Regions from separate parts of the Streptomyces zhihengii genome, predicted to be linked through region 1. Evidence: riboswitches for the same ligand, from Rfam matches in the RefSeq annotation. Region 1 holds a riboswitch; each other region holds the start of a gene.
What was found. Region 1 has a riboswitch for cyclic di-AMP ahead of JE024_RS09285 (M23 family metallopeptidase). Riboswitches for the same ligand answer to the same signal wherever they lie in the genome.

Region 1 (2,843 bases):
GAGCCCGGGGCTGCCGCAGGCCTGGGCGAGCGTCTCGTGGAACCAGGCGCCCAGCGAGCGCAGATCCTCGCCCTGACCGCGCCGTGCGCGGTCCTGACCGAGGCGCACCAGGCCGCGCAGCACCTTCAGATGGGCCTCGGTGCGCCGCTGTGCCGCGCGCGCGGCACCGAGGGGCTCCAGCAGCAGCCGGATCTCCAGGAGATCGGCGGCCTCCTGGTCGGTCGGCTCGGCGACATGCGCCCCGGCGTGACGGCGGGTGACGACGAAGCCCTCGGACTCCAGCGTGCGCAGCGCCTCCCGCACGGGGACGCGGGAGACCCCGTAGCGGCGAGCGAGCTGCTCCTCGGTGAGCCGGCTGCCGCGCTCGAAGACACCGGTGACGATGTCGTCGCGAATCGCCGTGCATACAGAGTGCGCGGGAATGCGCATGGCCGAACCTCCGTCTGATCCGCACGAAAATCTGCACCGATTGACTCGTGTCCGGCGACTCTATTCCAGTCCGCGGGATTTTCCGAAGGCCGAGGGGAATCCGTGGATATCTTCTGGGCTTTTGGCCGGAATCGGAAGGCCGGATCGCGGGCGCGGACGGCCCCGCCGGACCGGGCGGCCGGATCGCGGGAGCGGACGACCCCGCCGGACCGTCCCTACCGCATCGCGGGAGCGGGACGGGCCCGCCGGCCGGGCGGCCGGACAGCGGGCGCGGGGACGGCCCCGCCGCCCCTCGTGCACCCCTGCCACGCACGACAGCCCCCGGCGCGGTGCCGGGGGCTGTCGGAGGCGGTGCGGGTCAGACGCTGACGCCGCGGGCGCGCAGATACGCGACCGGGTTGATGTCGGAGCCGTACTCGGCCGTGGTGCGGGCCTCGAAGTGCAGGTGGGGGCCGGTCGAGTTGCCGGTCGAGCCGGACAGTCCGAGCCGCTGGCCCGCCATGACCTGCTGGCCGACGGAGACGGCGATCGACGACAGGTGGCCGTACTGCGTGTACGTGCCGTCGTTCATACGGAGGACGACGTTGTTGCCGTACGCGCCGCCCCAGCCGGCCTCGACCACGGTGCCGGCGCCGACCGCGACGACGGTGCTGCCGGACGCGGCGCGGAAGTCGACGCCGGAGTGGCTGCCGGAGGACCAGAGGTTGCCGCCGGTCTGGTAGCCGGTCGTCACATGGGAGCCGGCGACCGGGATCCGGAAGGCGTTCAGCCGCTTGCGCTCGGCCTCGCGGGCGGCGCGCTCCTTGGCCTCGCGTATCTCCTTGGCGCGCGCCTCGGCCTTGCGCTTCGCCTCGGCCTCGGCCTCGGCCTTCGCCTTGGCGCGGGCGGCGGCCTCGGCGGCCTCCTTCTTCTGCGCGGCCGCCTGGTCGGCGATCTCGTCGGCGATGGACCCCATGGACACGATCTGGGTGAGGCCGGTGTCCTCGACGGAGGCGGCGGCCTCGGCGTCGGCGGCGACCGCCGGGGAGGCGAGGGTGCCGATGACGCCCGCGGTGGCGAGGGTCGCGACGCCGGCCAGGTTCGCGCTCCTGCGCGTCAGGCGGCTCGGGGCACGGTGCTTCCCGGTGGCACGGGTGAACGCCATGAAGAGGCTGGTCCTTTCCTTCCTTCTCGCCTACCGGGTTAGCTGACGGGTTCGGAGCAGGAAGGTCTCCTACGGGCACCTCCGCGGACGAAGGCATCCGATTCACCCCAGGGACTGCATGGGTCCCCGGCTCCCCAGGCTCGCGCCTGACGGGGACTCGGCGATGACTGTCCGATGCCGCGGGCGCGGCGGGGTTTCGGCGAACAGCCGGATCGACGCTAGGCAGGCCGCCAGTCGATCACCAAACGGAACGGCGCTTTTGTCACGCATGCCACAGGACAGAGAAGGACGCTCTCCCCAAAAGGGACAAGGGACGGGAAACGAGGGGACCCCGGCATCACGCATCGCACCGGGGTCCCCTCGCCACCTCTTCGCCCCTTTTCGGGCGCTTTCGCGCCTGCCGGGGCCCGGCCGGTCAGCCGGTGACGACGCTCACCTCGCCGATGCCGAGCGCCTTGACGGGCTCCGCGATCTGCGAGGCGTCGCCGACCAGGACCGTCACCAGGCGGTCCACCGGGAAGGCGCTGACCGCCGCGGCGGTGGCCTCCACCGTGCCCGTGTCGGCCAGGCGCGCGTACAGCCGGGCCTGGTAGTCGTCCGGGAGGTGCTGCTCCACCTGGTCGGCCAGGGTCGCCGCGACGGAGGCCGCCGTCTCGAACTTCAGCGGGGCGACACCCACGAGGTTCTGCACGGCGACGTCGCGCTCGGCGTCGGTGAGGCCGTCGGCCGCCAGGGTGCGCAGCACCTTCCACAGGTCGTCCAGCGCGGGACCGGTGTTGGGCGTGTCCACCGAGCCGCTGATGGCGAGCATCGCGGCACCCGATCCGTCGGGGGCCGACAACAGCACCTGCCCGAAGGCCCGCACGCCGTAGGTGTACCCCTTCTCCTCGCGCAGCACCCGGTCCAGACGGGAGGTCAGCGTGCCGCCGAGGCAGTAGGAGCCGAGCACCTGGGCCGGCCAGACGCTCGCGTGGCGGTCGGGACCGACACGGCCGATGAGGAGCTGGGTCTGCACGGCGCCGGGACGGTCGACGATGACCACCCGGCCGGTGTCGTCCGCGGTCACCGGCGGGACCGGACGCGGGGACGCCTTGTCGCCCGTCCACGCGCCGAGGGTCTCCGCGAGCACGGCGTCCACGTCGGTGTCCGCGAGATCGCCGACGATCACACAGGTCGCCGTGGCCGGCCGGACGTGGGCCTCGTAGAAGGCGCGCACGGCCGCGGCGTCGATCCGCGACACCGTGTCCTCCGTGCCCTGGCGCGGACGCGA
Region 2 (2,843 bases), 2.1 Mb from region 1:
AGCATGGAAGAGCACGGCACCGGTCGTGGCCGTGGGGCGGAAGCGGCGGGAGATCAATGGTGGGGCGAGAGCGGCGCAGCACCTTCCGGACTCCGTGGTACCTGCGCCTGCTCCCTGCCGTGATGCTCGTCGGCGGCGCCTTCTTCGACGCCCTCAGCCCTCCCCGCTTCACCGCCGTGCCGCTCTTCGCCGCGGCCCCGCTGGTGGCGGCGGCCCTCACCTCGTGGGTGGTGACCCTGCTCACCGGCATCGCCGCCGTCGTGGCCACCGCCGGGCTGCACGTCTACAACCAGGACGTCACCGAGATCACCTCCTTCACCGAGGTGACCACGGTGGCCACCGTCTCGGCCGTCGCGCTGCTGATCAACCGGGTCGTACGGCTGGGCAGCGAACGCCTGGCCTCGGCCCGGGTGATCGCCGAGGCGGCCCAGCGCGCCGTGCTGCCCGAACCGCAGGACCGGATCGCCGGGCTCCAGGTCGCCGCGCGGTACGAGGCCGCGCAGGCGGACGCGTTCATCGGCGGCGACCTCTTCGCCGTGCAGGACACCCCCTGGGGCGTCCGGCTGATCGTGGGGGACGTCCGGGGCAAGGGCATGGAGGCGGTCTCGGCGGTCGCCGTGCTGGTCGGGTCCTTCCGGGAGGCGGCCGAGCAGGAGAGCACGCTGGAGGCCGTGGCGCAGCGGCTGGAGCGGGCGCTGAAACGCGAGGGTGTGCGGCGGCCCGGGCTGGACGCCTTCGAGGGCTTCACCACGGCCGTGATCGGCGAGATCCCCGCTGTACGGGCGGGCGGCCCGCCCGGGGACGGGTACGCGGTACGGCTGGTGAACCGGGGCCACCCCGACCCGCTGCTGCTCCACGCGGACGGCTCGCTGGTGTCGCTCGCGCCGACCGAGCCGGCGCTGCCGCTCGGGATGGGGGACCTGGGGGGCGGGCCGGACCGGGCGGACGCGTACCCGCTGCCGGCCGGCTCCACCCTGCTGCTCTACACCGACGGCCTCTCCGAGGCGCGGGACGCGCACGGCGTCTTCTACGACCCGGGCGAGCGGCTGCGGGGGCGTGTCTTCCCCGGCCCGGAGGAACTGCTGGACGCCCTGGTGGACGATGTGCGGCGCTACTCCGGGGGCGGGCCCTCCGACGACATGGCGCTGATGGCGGTGGCCCGGCCCTCGGCGGGGCAGCCGGACCGGCGCCGTACGGTTCCGGTCGTCCCCGCCGACTGAGCCGTCGATCCAGCGGCCCGGCCGAGCGGTCGGCGCAGCGGCCCGACAGGCCGGGGCCTGGCACCCCGGCGGAAGGGCGCGGGCGCACGGTGGCGTGGGGCCGGTCGGTGGGCGGGCACCGTGCGTAGTCGGGGAATGCCACTGCGCATAACATCTGACACACCATCAGAACCCGTGGCCCGTCTGAAGGTCGATCAAGTCGCCCGATTCCGGCTGCTTCTGTCCCGATAAGTCCTGGCCACAGTCGTTAACGATCAGTCGGAACGGCTTGGAATCCAGCCCCGCCGTCTATTAACGTTCGATAACGCAACGCGGTCGTCCCAGCCGTCGCCAGTGGCGGCACCGTACGCGCGCGCCGAATTCCGCAAGGGAACCGGGGAACCACTCATTGGGGTGAATCGGGCATCATCTGCCGCTCTGTGCGCGGCCGATGGCACCCGTAGGAGACCTTCCTGCTCCGAACCCGTCAGCTAACCCGGTAGGCGAGAAGGAAGGAAAGGAGTACGCCTTCGTGGCGTCCAACATGCCTGCCCCCGAGGCCCCGTTCGCCCCTTCCTCTTTCGGCGGCGACGCCCCGGAACGGTCGTACGAGGAGTGGAATCCGACCGAGGAGACCATCCGGCCCGTGCGCGGGCGGCACCGCGTGGCCAAGCAGCGGGGCGGACTCGCCCGCAGCTCCACCGTTCTCGGAGTCGGCGTCATCGCGGCCGTCGGCGCGGGTGGCATGGCCACCGCGCAGGACAAGCCCGCGGTGTCGATATCCCTGCCCGACTCCATCACCGACCACCTTCCCGACGCCTCCTCCCTCCCGGGTGTGGGCTCGCTGATCTCCGACGACTCGGACGGCGACGGGACCGCGAACCACGCCCCGCTCACCGCGATGACCGCGGTCGCCGACAGCGGCGAGCGGGCCGGCGGCGAGCAGGCGGCCGGCGCGGGCGAGGCACTGCGCGCCCGGATCCTCCAGCAGGCCGAGCAGCAGCGGGCCGAGGCCGACGCCGAGGCCAAGGCCGCGGCGGAGAAGTCGGCCGCCGAACAGGCCGCCGCCCAGGCCGCGAAGCAGCAGTCGGCCGCCGAGAAGCAGGCCGCCGAGGAGAAGCGCAAGGCCGAGGAGGCCGCCCGGGCCAAGGCCGAGGCCGAGCGCCTGGCCGAGCTCGCCAGGAGCTGGTCCCTGCCCACCTCCTCGTACACCCTGACCTCCACCTACGGTGAGTCCGGCTCCATGTGGTCCTCCGGCCAGCACACCGGACTGGACTTCGCCGCGCCGACGGGTACCCCGGTCAAGGCCGTTCACACCGGCACCGTCACCTCGGCCGGCTGGTCCGGCTCGTACGGCTACCGGATCGTGCTGGAGCTCGAGGACGGCACCGAGGTCTGGTACGCCCACCTGTCGTCGATGACCGCGAGCGCCGGGCAGAAGGTCACCACCGGCGAGACCATCGGCCGCGTCGGCGCCACCGGCAACGTCACCGGGCCCCACCTGCACATGGAGGTCCACACCGCGGGCGGCTCCGGCATCGACCCGCTCGCCTGGCTGCGGGGCAAGGGCCTCACCGTCTGACCCCGGCCGCCCGCCGCACGGGCACACCTTCCGACGGACCCCGCCGGTCCCGGCGCTCACCC
Region 3 (2,843 bases), 2.7 Mb from region 1:
TGTGGTAGACCTCGGTGCCCCAGCGCAGGGCCTCGGAGAAGGACTCGGCGCCGATGGGCGCGATCATGAACTCCTGGATGTCCACGTTGGAGTCGGCGTGCGAGCCGCCGTTCAGGATGTTCATCATCGGAACGGGCAGCAGGTGCGCGTTCGGGCCGCCCAGGTAGCGGAAGAGCGGGAGGTCGGACGCCTCGGAGGCGGCGTGCGCGACGGCGAGGGAGACGCCGAGGATGGCGTTGGCGCCGAGCGAGGACTTGTCCGGGGTGGCGTCCAGGTCGAACATCGCCTGGTCGATCAGCCGCTGCTCGGTGGCGTCGTAGCCGACGAGCTCCGGGCCGATCTGCTCGATGACGGCGAGGACGGCCTTCTCGACGCCCTTGCCCTGGTAGCGGTTCTGGTCACCGTCGCGGAGCTCGAGGGCCTCGAACGCACCGGTGGAGGCGCCGGACGGAACGGCAGCACGACCCGTGCTGCCGTCGTCGAGGCCAACCTCGACCTCGACCGTGGGGTTGCCTCGGGAGTCGAGGATTTCCCGGGCTACGACGACGTCGATGGACGGCACGAGCATCTCCTTCTGGGATGTGACGCGAGAAAAGTGCAGAGGTCTGCTTGGCCTTGCGACAAGAGCCTAACCGGCGCGGCGGCGTACGCCGGGCCGATGCCCGCCCCCTGGGACGAAAAAGGGCATCAAGACCCTCGCGGACGGACAAACCCTCTGCTTCTACCCGGCGGTAACCGGGGTGGACCCCGACGGGACCGGGGGCGGTGCGGGTGGGGACGGCGCGGTGCGGGTGCGTTTTGGGGTGCGGGTGGGGACGGGGGCGCCGGCGGACCGGGGCGCCCGGCGGGGCGGGGGGGGGGGCGCCCGGGGCGGCCGGGCGGGAAGGGGCCGCACACGGGCCCGGCCCGGCGCCTTCGGGGGAAGGGGGCGCCGGGCCGGGAGCGGTGGGGGGAGGGAGCGGGTCAGCGCAGGTGGAGCTGCTGGCCCGGGTGGATCACGTCGGCGTCCTCGACGACGTCCTTGTTGAGCTCGAACAGCTTCTTCCAGCCGCCCTCGACCTTCTCGGCCGTGGCGATCGAGCTGAGGGTGTCGCCGGCCACGACCTTGTACTCGCCGTCGCCCTTCTTGAAGCTCTTGGCCTCGGCGGCCTTCTTCGGCGCGGGGGCCTCGGCGCGCTCGGAGCGGGTGGTCGGGGCCTCGGCGCGCTTCTCGGCGGGCTTCTCGGCGGGCTGCTCGGCGGCGCCGCCGTCGTAGGAGGCGCTGGACAGGCCGACGCCGCAGCTCGGCCAGGCACCCTTGCCCTGGCCGGCGAGGACCTTCTCGGCGACGGCTATCTGCTGGGCCTTGCTGGCCTGGTCGGCGGTGGACGCGTAGGCGGTGCCGCCGTAGGCCGCCCAGGTGGAGGCGGAGAACTGCAGGCCGCCGTAGTAGCCGTTGCCCGTGTTGATGGACCAGTCGCCGCCGGACTCGCACTGGGCGACCTTGTCCCACTCGGAGGCGGTCGCGGCCGAGGCGGAGCCGGCACCCAGCAGCGGGGCGGCGATGACGGCGCCGGTGACGCCGGCGAACGCGGCGACGCGGGCGAACTTCGACGGGCGGCGGTGCTTGGCGATGCCGGAACGCAGCATGAAGTACTCCTCACCGACGCCTGCGAGGTGAGCTGTCGGGTTCGGGCCGGAAAGTTGCCCGGCCGCGCGTCCTTGCGCGCGGCTCCACCCCTAGCCGTCACCGGCGTCCTCGTCGGACGGCCGGGCCGGCACCTACCTGGGTCCCCCGCTCCTGCCTTCGGCGCTTTTCGAGCGTCGACTGTTCCCCCCGACCGACGGCAGGATTCGGCGTTTCGGTCAGCGGTGCCCGCGGTGGCGAGCGATTCGACCGTAAACACACCGCTCCCCGATGTTCAAAGACGAACATCGGGGAGAATTCGGACGAACCGCCGTCGATGTCAGGGGTGTTTCCGCAGGTCGTGGCCGAGATGACCGAAATCGGCCGCCGAAAAGGGCGAGTTGCGGCAAAGAGACCCTTGTCTCACTCGCACAGAACGGACATTTACCAGCGAACCAACCCGCCGGACGACTCCGTGAACTACTCCTGCTCCAGGCCGAGATCGAGGCTCTGACCGGGCAGGATGAGGTCGGGGTCGTCGCCCACGGTGGCCTCGTTGGCCTGGTAGAGCGCGGTCCAGCCGCCGGGGACCTCGCGCTCGTCGGCGATCGCCCAGAGACTGTCGCCGGCCTGCACCGTGTACGCCCCGGCCGGAGCGGAGTCGGTCACACCGTTGCGTGCAGATCCGTCACCCCGTGAGGCATGACGGGCGTTTTCGCGCTCCTTGTCCGCATTGCCCTCATTGCTTCCACTGGCCCCATCGGTCTGGCCCTCCGCCCCGGCGTCCTCGCGGGCGGGCTCGCCGCGGTGCTTGCCCGTGGCGCCGTCGGCTGGCGCGGGCGCCTCCTCGGTGGCGTCCGCGTCCTCGGACGCCTCCTTCTCGCCGGCCTCGGGGGTGGCGGCGGGGCCGGTGGCCCCGGGGCTCGGCGTCGCGCTCTTCTCCGGCTTCTTGCCGAACCCGGACTCGCGCTCGGGGGCCACCTCGCGCTTGGTGGTGTCCCGCGCGCCCTCGCTCGCGCCGGCTTCCGGCGTCAGCAGGTCCCCGGGCAGACCGCCCGGGTCGACGCCGCTGTCGGAGCCGTCGTCCACCAGACCGGCCACGATCGAGCACGCCTGCCACGCCTCGGGCCCCTGGGCGTCGAGCACCTTCTCCGCGACGGCGATCTGCTGCGAGCGGCTGGCGAGGTCCGCGCTCGGCGCGTACGCGGTGCCGCCGAAGCTCTCCCACGACTCCTGC
Region 4 (2,843 bases), 1.5 Mb from region 1:
GCTGACCACCCCGATCAGGTGCCCGTGGTCGTCGACCACCGGGAGCCGCTTGATGTGGCGCTCCTCCATCACCCGGGCCGCCCGCACCGCGCTCCACCCGGGCCGCGCGACGACGGCCGGGCTGGTCATCAGCCCCTCGGCCGTGTCCGAGCCCGTGCCGCCGGTGTGGCGGCGCAGCAGGTCGGCCTCCGACACCACGCCGACGGGGCGGCCGTCGTCGTCGATCACCGGCACGGCGGTGATCCCGTACTCGTCGAGCAGCCGGGCGATCTCCTTGAAGGCCGTGCCGCGCTGGGCGACCACGGCCTCGGGGGTCATCAGATCGGCCACGGAGCGGTGTCTCATCGCGCACCGGTCCAGCGGTTCATTCGGCACCTCCATGATCCGGCGGTCCTGTCGAGTCCAGTATTCCGAGTCTGTCCCGGCCTGGTCGGGCGGGGTGCGACCGGCGTGTGCCGCCGTGCGGGGCGGTCGGGTGCTGGCTACGGTGGGCCCGGGGCGCGGCGCCCCCGGTACCCGTACGCCGAGAGGGAAGGGCACGACCATGTCCGGACAAGCGCACTCGGAAGCGGCCGGCCCGGACGGGGGGCGCACGAGCGGCGACATCGGCCGCAGGGTGGCGGCCCGGCGGCGCCAGCTCGGGCTCTCCCGGGAGGAGCTGGCCCTGCGGGCCGCGTCGGCGCCCGGGTACATCGAGTACCTGGAGGAGAAGCCCGCCGCCCCCGGGATGGGTTTCCTGCTGCGGCTCGCCGACGCCCTGGAGACCACGGTCACGGCGCTGACGGGCGGGGACGCGGAGCTGACCGGGGGAGTGGGGCGCGCCGGGTACCACCCGCGGCTGGTCGAGCTGGAGACGGACGAGTGCTGGACGCTGCTGGGTACGCACGGTGTCGGCCGGGTCGCGGTGACCGCGCCGGACGGCCCCGCGATCCTGCCGGTGAACTATGTCGTCGCCGACCGCGAGGTGGCCTTCCGGACCTCCTCCGGCGCGCTGCCCGGCAGGGCGGCGGGCGGGGAGACGGCGTTCGAGGTCGACCACATCGACGAGGCGTTCAGCCAGGGCTGGAGCGTGCTGGTGGTCGGCACGGCGCGGACGGTCACCGACGAGGCGGGGGTGAGCCGGCTGGACGGCCTCGCGTACTCCGAGCCCTGGGCGGGCGGGGAGCGGGACCTGTGGATCGCCCTGTCGGCGGAGCGGGTCACCGGCCGGCGCATCCTGGTGCGCGGCGCACCCGGCACGATGTAGTGCAAATCGGGCATTAATTCCCAAAAGTCCCGCGAATGCCGGACCTTGATCCCCGGGTTTCCCACTCGCCCCTGATGTCCGTTTCGTTGAGCATTGGCATGATGTCGTGTGGTTGTGTCGCGGCTGGTGACATCCGTCACGCGAAGGGCCGTGAAAGCTGATCTTCCCGGCCGCATTTCCCCATCCCCCTGCGTGAATTGATGGGCCGTCGGAATTGCTTCAACATCATTTGCCGGGCTCATCGGGGTGTGCCGCATTGCGGTTGTGAATTCCAGGCTTGTTCCTTTGCGTCCCTCTCGCCTACGGTCACGGCATTCCGGACAGGACGCCGAATCCTGCCGCTGTCCGGACACCCGACCAGAGACTTCGACGGCAGGAGCGGGGGAACCAGGTAGGCCGCCGTGACGGAGGACGGCCCGGAGACATCCGGGCCCGACGCCGCCACGGCTCGGGGTGAAGCCGTGCACCGCGCGGCCGGGCATCTCCAGCCCGAACCCGACAGCTCACCTCGCAGGCGACGGAGAGGAATTCGTCATGCCTGCAATCGGCAAGCACCGCCGCAACCGGTCCCGCCGTCTCACCCGTGGCCTTCTCGTGGCCGGCACGGGCGGCGCCGCGCTCGTCCTGCCCGTGATCGCCGCGACCTCCGCGAGCGCCGCCCAGCCGGCCGCCGCCAAGGCCGCCGTCACGGCCCCCGCGCCCGCCAAGAAGGCCGCCAAGACGTACACCGTCGTCGCCGGCGACACCCTGTCGAAGATCGCCGAGAAGCAGTCGGTCTCCGGCGGCTGGAAGAAGCTCTACAACGACAACCGCCGCAACATCGGCGCGGACCCGTCGCTGATCCGCCCCGGCCTGCAGCTCACCATCGGCGCCAAGGCCGCGCCCGCGGACCGCACCGCCGACACCGCGCGCGCCGACCGCTCCGAGAAGCGCGCCGTCCCCGCCGTCGCCGGCAAGAGCGCCCCGGCCGTGAAGCCCGCCGCGGCCAAGACCTACGCCGACAACCTCGACGGCTGGATCCGCGAGTCGCTCGACATCATGGCGAAGCACGGGATCCCCGGCTCCTACGAGGGCATCCACCGCAACGTCATGCGGGAGTCCTCCGGCAACCCGCTGGCGATCAACAACTGGGACATCAACGCCGTCAACGGCGTGCCGTCCAAGGGTCTGCTCCAGGTCATCAAGCCGACCTTCGACGCCTACCACGTCGAGGGCACCGCGAACGACCAGTACGACCCGGTCGCCAACATCGTCGCCGCCTGCAACTACGCGGCCGACCGCTACGGTTCGATCGACAACGTGAACGGTCCCTACTGACCGGACCCGACGGCCCACGGGCCGCCGCACCGCACCGGGGCCTTTCCGCCGACGCACACGTCGGCGGAAAGGCCCCGGCCGCATTTCCCTCCGCGCCGGCTCCGGTGACCTCCCTCCGGCCTTTCATTGCTCCTGGAAAGGCGCAACCCAGCGCGCGCCCCCGCCGTGCCGACGCTGCAATGGACAGATGACGGCGCCCCCCGACGACTGCCTCGCGCGCAACGAATGGATCTGCGGCGACTATCTGTCCAGCCGCGGCCAGATCCTGACCGACGCGGTG

Region 2: another riboswitch for cyclic di-AMP. It lies ahead of JE024_RS18460 (M23 family metallopeptidase); the one in region 1 lies ahead of JE024_RS09285 (M23 family metallopeptidase).
Region 3: another riboswitch for cyclic di-AMP. It lies ahead of JE024_RS20905 (LysM peptidoglycan-binding domain-containing protein); the one in region 1 lies ahead of JE024_RS09285 (M23 family metallopeptidase).
Region 4: another riboswitch for cyclic di-AMP. It lies ahead of JE024_RS03375 (LysM peptidoglycan-binding domain-containing protein); the one in region 1 lies ahead of JE024_RS09285 (M23 family metallopeptidase).

Annotation. Positions count from the first base shown of each region.
Region 1 is NZ_JAFEJA010000001.1:2,278,575-2,281,417, forward strand. Features, by position in the region: gene JE024_RS09280 (GntR family transcriptional regulator) at 1-429, opposite strand, end outside; gene JE024_RS09285 (M23 family metallopeptidase) at 788-1,573, opposite strand; cyclic di-AMP (ydaO/yuaA leader) riboswitch at 1,586-1,746, opposite strand; gene JE024_RS09290 (M16 family metallopeptidase) at 1,989-2,843, opposite strand, start outside.
Region 2 is NZ_JAFEJA010000001.1:4,393,277-4,396,119, forward strand. Features, by position in the region: gene JE024_RS18455 (PP2C family protein-serine/threonine phosphatase) at 57-1,220, shown strand; cyclic di-AMP (ydaO/yuaA leader) riboswitch at 1,564-1,720, shown strand; gene JE024_RS18460 (M23 family metallopeptidase) at 1,732-2,781, shown strand.
Region 3 is NZ_JAFEJA010000001.1:4,937,137-4,939,979, reverse strand. Features, by position in the region: gene eno (phosphopyruvate hydratase) at 1-562, opposite strand, end outside; gene JE024_RS20905 (LysM peptidoglycan-binding domain-containing protein) at 964-1,629, opposite strand; cyclic di-AMP (ydaO/yuaA leader) riboswitch at 1,632-1,802, opposite strand; gene JE024_RS20900 (LysM peptidoglycan-binding domain-containing protein) at 2,087-2,843, opposite strand, start outside.
Region 4 is NZ_JAFEJA010000001.1:785,911-788,753, reverse strand. Features, by position in the region: gene JE024_RS03385 (CBS domain-containing protein) at 1-345, opposite strand, end outside; gene JE024_RS03380 (helix-turn-helix domain-containing protein) at 545-1,246, shown strand; cyclic di-AMP (ydaO/yuaA leader) riboswitch at 1,563-1,776, shown strand; gene JE024_RS03375 (LysM peptidoglycan-binding domain-containing protein) at 1,781-2,563, shown strand; gene JE024_RS03370 (ABC transporter permease) at 2,751-2,843, shown strand, end outside.